One region of the Ancylobacter sp. G4_0304 genome, then DNA from elsewhere that is predicted to be linked to it. Evidence: predicted binding sites of a transcription regulator. Region 1 holds the regulator's gene; the other holds the start of a gene.
The links. The regulator HrcA, encoded in region 1, represses chaperone genes, less so after heat shock. The targets are predictions, from matches to a motif close to GTTAGCACTCNCNNNNNGNGAGTGCTAAC.
Positions count from the first base shown of each region.

Region 1 (2,449 bases):
GGAGGAAGGCTTCGAGGAGAACTTTACCCGCCTGCGCTCCCTGCGCGACGCGGTGCAGATGCGCTAACGCCTCATCGACAGAGCCGGCAGCGAGGCGTCTCGCCGCCGGCCCGCTGACTTACTTGCTCTCGGCGGTGCCGGGCTCGGACGGCGCGGCCGCCTTCGGCCCGCCCTTCGACACGCCGACCAGCGCGGGACGCAGCACGCGCCCGCCGATCGTGTAGCCGGGCTGGATCACCTGCACCACCGTGCCCGAGGGTACTTCGGGATTGGGCACCTCGAACATCGCCTGGTGCAGGTTCGGATCGAACTTGGCGCCTTCCGCCTCGATCCGCGCCACGCCATGCTTGCTCAGGGTCTGCGTCAGCGCGCGGGCGGTGAGGTCGATGCCCTCCAGCAGCGTCTTCAGCGTGCCTTCGGCCTTCTCGCGCGCCTCGGCGTCGATGGTGGAGAGCGCGCGCTCGAAATCGTCGGCCACGGTCACCACGTCGCGGGCGAAGCCGGTGATGCCGTACACCTTGGCGTCCGCCACTTCGCGCTCGGCACGGCGGCGCACATTGTCGGCTTCGGCGAAGGCGCGCAGGAACTTGTCCTTCAACGCGGCGACCTCGGCCTCAAGCCGCTCCTTCTCCGCCGCGAACTGCGCGGCGACCGTGTCGGCGGCCTCGGTGGCCGCTTCCTGCGCGGGATCGACGGCGATGCCTTCCTGGAGGGAGGCTTCCGCCGCAGCGTCAGGGTCTTCCGCCGGGTTGCGGGTATCGTCGCTCATGGAAAACCTCGTCGGGAACGTCAGATTTCGTCGCGCGTGCGTATGCCGCGCAACGCCTGCCATATCGGGTGCGGGGCTCAAAAATCAAGCTGCGTCTATGCCGGAGCCCGACAGGACGCGGCTCACCACCCGCGCGGTGAAGTCCACCATGGGCACGATGCGCGCATAGTTCAGCCGGGTCGGGCCGATCACGCCGAGCACGCCCACCACGCGGCCCTGCCCGTCGCGATAGGGCGCGACGATGGTGGAGGAGCCCGAGAGCGAGAACAGCTTGTTCTCCGAGCCGATGAAGATGCGCAGCCCCTGCGCGTCCTCCGCCCGGCCCAGAAGGTCGACCACCTCCTGCTTGGCTTCGAGGTCGTCGAACAGCAGTCGCACCCGCTCCAGGTCCTCGATGGCCTTGAGGTCCTGCAGCAGCCGGGTCTGGCCGCGCACGATGAGGCGCCGCTCCGCCTTGTCGCCGCCGGACCAGCTCGCCAGCCCGGTCTCGACCACGCGGGCGGTGATCTCGTCGAGCTCGGCACGGCGGGCGGTGAGCACGCGCTCCACCTCGGCGCGCAGCTCGGCCAGCGTGCGACCGCGGGTGCGGGCATTGAGGAAATTGGTGGCCTCGACCAGCGCGGAGGCCGGAAGCCCGGTCGGCAGCGGCACCAGCCGGTTTTCGACCTCGCCATCCTCGGAGACCAGGATCAGCAGCGCGCGGGTCGGGTCGAGCGCCACGAATTCGATGTGCTTGAGCCGTGTGTCGCTCTTGGTGGTGGTCACGACGCCGGCGCCGCGCGACAGGCCGGACAGCAGGGTCGAGGCTTCCGAAAGCACGCCTTCCACGGTCTGGGCGCGGGCGGCGGCGCGCACCTGCGCCTCGATCGAATTGCGCTCGTCCTCGGAGACGTCGCCGATTTCCAGCAGCGCGTCGACGAAGAAGCGCAGGCCGCGCTCGGTGGGCAGCCGGCCGGCGCTGGTGTGGGGCGCGAAGATCAGCCCAGCGGCTTCGAGGTCCGCCATGACGTTGCGCACCGAGGCCGGCGACAGCGTCATGGGAATGAGGCGCGAGATGTTGCGCGAGCCCGCCGGCTCGCCGGTCGCCAGATAGGTCTCGACGATCTGCCGGAAGATCTCGCGCGAGCGCTCGTCCAGCCGGGCGAGCGAAGGGGCGGTGGAAGCCAGCAGCGGATCGAGAGCCATGGGCGACATATTCCTCAGGAACGGCGAATCCCAATAATCGGCATTCGCCGGCCCGCGTTCAAGGCCGCGCATTGCGTGCCTGCCCGCCGGCCCTTAAAAGGGCGCTCCAAACCGTTCAGGAGAGTTCCATGCGCCCGTCCCGCCGCACACCCGACGAGATGCGAGCCGTCAGCTTCGAGCGCGGCGTGCTGCGCCACGCGGAAGGCTCGTGCCTCGTGAAGTTCGGCGAGACCCATGTTCTGGTGGCCGCGACGCTGGAAGAGCGCCTGCCGCCGTGGCTCAAGGGGCAGGGCCGTGGCTGGGTCACCGCCGAATACGGCATGCTGCCGCGCGCCACCCATGAGCGCACCCGCCGCGAGGTGACCACCGGCAAGCCTTCCGGCCGCACCCAGGAAATCCAGCGCCTGATCGGGCGCTCGCTGCGCGCGGTGGTCGATCTGGAAAAGCTCGGCGAGCGCCAGATCACCGTCGATTGCGACGTGATCCAGGCCGATG
Region 1 is NZ_JAZDRM010000010.1:96,390-98,838, forward strand. Features, by position in the region: gene VRZ77_RS08015 (hypothetical protein) at 1-67, shown strand, start outside; gene grpE (nucleotide exchange factor GrpE) at 119-769, opposite strand; gene hrcA (heat-inducible transcriptional repressor HrcA) at 854-1,954, opposite strand; gene rph (ribonuclease PH) at 2,083-2,449, shown strand, end outside.

Region 2 (2,449 bases), on a different contig from region 1:
GTGCCGCCGGTCAGGATCGCGATGTCCTGCAGCATGGCCTTGCGGCGGTCGCCGAAGCCAGGAGCCTTCACGGCCGCGACCTTCAGGCCGCCGCGCAGCTTGTTGACGACGAGCGTGGCCAGAGCCTCACCCTCGATATCCTCGGCGATGATGAGGAGCGGCTTGGAGGTCTGCACCACGGCTTCGAGAACCGGCAGCAGTTCCTGGAGGCCCGAGAGCTTCTTCTCGTGGATGAGGATGTAGGGGTCCTCGAACTCCACGCGCATCTTCTCGGCGTTGGTGATGAAGTAGGGCGAGAGATAACCGCGGTCGAACTGCATGCCCTCGACCACATCGAGCTCGGTCTCGGCGGTCTTGGCTTCCTCGACGGTGATGACACCCTCGTTGCCGACCTTCTGCATGGCCTCGGCGAGGAACTTGCCGATCTCGGAATCGCCGTTGGCGGAAATGGTGCCGACCTGGGCGATCTCCTCGTTGGAGGTGACCTTCTTCGCGTTCTTCTTGAGATCCGCGACGATGGCTTCCACGGCGAGGTCGATGCCGCGCTTGAGGTCCATCGGGTTCATGCCGGCGGCCACGGACTTCGCGCCCTCACGGACGATCGCCTGGGCCAGCACGGTGGCGGTGGTGGTGCCGTCACCGGCGAGGTCGTTGGACTTCGAGGCCACTTCGCGCACCATTTGGGCGCCCATGTTCTCGAACTTGTCCTCGAGCTCGATCTCCTTGGCGACGGTCACGCCGTCCTTGGTGATGCGGGGAGCGCCGAAGCTCTTCTCGATCACGACGTTACGACCCTTGGGGCCGAGGGTGACCTTCACCGCATTGGCGAGGATGTCGACGCCGCGCAGCATCTTGTCGCGCGCTTCGACGGAGAATTTTACTTCCTTGGCAGACATTTGGCTTAACTCCGGTAAGTCGTTTCGAGCGTCGTGCGAAACCGCGCGTCAGGCGGCCTGCGTCACGCGGCCTTCTTGGCCGAGGAAGCGTCTTCGATAACGCCGAGGATGTCGGATTCCTTCATGATCAGGTACTCGACGCCGTCGAGCTTGACCTCGGTACCGGACCACTTGCCGAACAGCACCCGGTCACCCGCCTTCACGTCGAGCGGGACCAGCTTGCCGGCCTCGTCACGCGCGCCGGGACCGACCGCCACGACTTCGCCCTGCGAGGGCTTTTCCTTGGCGCTGTCGGGGATGATGATGCCGCCGGCGGACTTGGTCTCCGCGTCGATGCGCTTGACCACCACGCGGTCATGCAAAGGACGGAACTTCATCGCGTGTCTCCACAAAATTCATGGACAATCATTGACATGATATGCAGCCGCGTCACCCGAAGGCCGCAGCCGCCGGGGCACATCTAGGCGGCGTGGAGAGGGGGCGCAAGGGCAGGGGACGAAAAAACTGGCAGTCGTAGGAAGAGAGTGCCAAAGGAGCCGGCCGCCCGCTGTCAGCACTCCGCAATAAATGCTGCCAATGCATTGATATCGAACACGAAATTCAGTTTTTAGCCTTGCAGCCACCCGGAAGCGGTCGCAGAATCGGAATCACTGCGAAAGGAGGTTCCGCATGGCTTCGGTTTCCGACGACTTCGTAAGGCAGCTTTCCGGCTATGGTTTGACCACCGCCCAGATTCTTTATCGTATGCCGGATCATCCCTCGTTCCTGCAAACCTACCTCTGGCAGCATTACGATCTGTGCCCGCATTTTCCCGAGCTGAACCGTTTCCTGGAATTCTGGAAGCGCGAGCTGGAAGGGCCGCTCCATTCGGTGACGGTAGCCCATTCACGCCTGATCCGGCCGGCCGAATTGCGCGCCGTCGACGGGGTTTTCCGGCTGAACTGACGCTGCGACCTAGGGCCGACCGCCCGCCTTTTGACGACGATGCCCTCTCCTTGCCTTGATCGCCGTGCTATGAGGGCGGCGAAGCGGGAGGCGGAACCGGCCGTCCGTCGTAGTCAAAGGGCATTTTGGTCAGTTCCGTGGATCATCGTTCGCCGCGCACGTCCGAACTTCTGTCGGCGATCATCACCGCCCATTCGGCGGAGCGTATCGGCGTGGGCGAGGTGGTGCACGCTCTGCGCAACCGCGCCTTCGGCCTGTCGATCCTGCTGCTCGGCCTGCCGAACGCGCTGCCCATGCCGCCGGGCATCCCGGTGATCTGCGGCATCCTGCTGTGCCTCGTCGGGGTGCAGATGGTGATGGGGCGCGACGAGCTATGGCTGCCGCGCTGGCTGGCTGCGCGCACCTTCTCCCGCGCGCTGCTGGAGCGCATCGTCAACGGCGCGCTGCCGTGGATCCGCCGCTTTGAACGCTATTCGCGCCCGCGGCTCGAACAGCTTTCCAGCCCGCTCGCGCGCTATGTGCTGGGCGGGCTTGTGGTGGTGCTCGGCCTGCTGCTGCTGCTGCCGATCCCGATCTTCGGCAATCTGCCGCCCGGCATCGCGGTGTGC
Region 2 is NZ_JAZDRM010000009.1:34,928-37,376, forward strand. Features, by position in the region: gene groL (chaperonin GroEL) at 1-896, opposite strand, end outside; gene groES (co-chaperone GroES) at 959-1,273, opposite strand; gene VRZ77_RS07045 (usg protein) at 1,566-1,841, shown strand; gene VRZ77_RS07050 (exopolysaccharide biosynthesis protein) at 1,979-2,449, shown strand, end outside.
Region 2: groES (co-chaperone GroES) is a predicted target of HrcA. The motif match lies at 1,400-1,428, and genes of this name have one in related genera.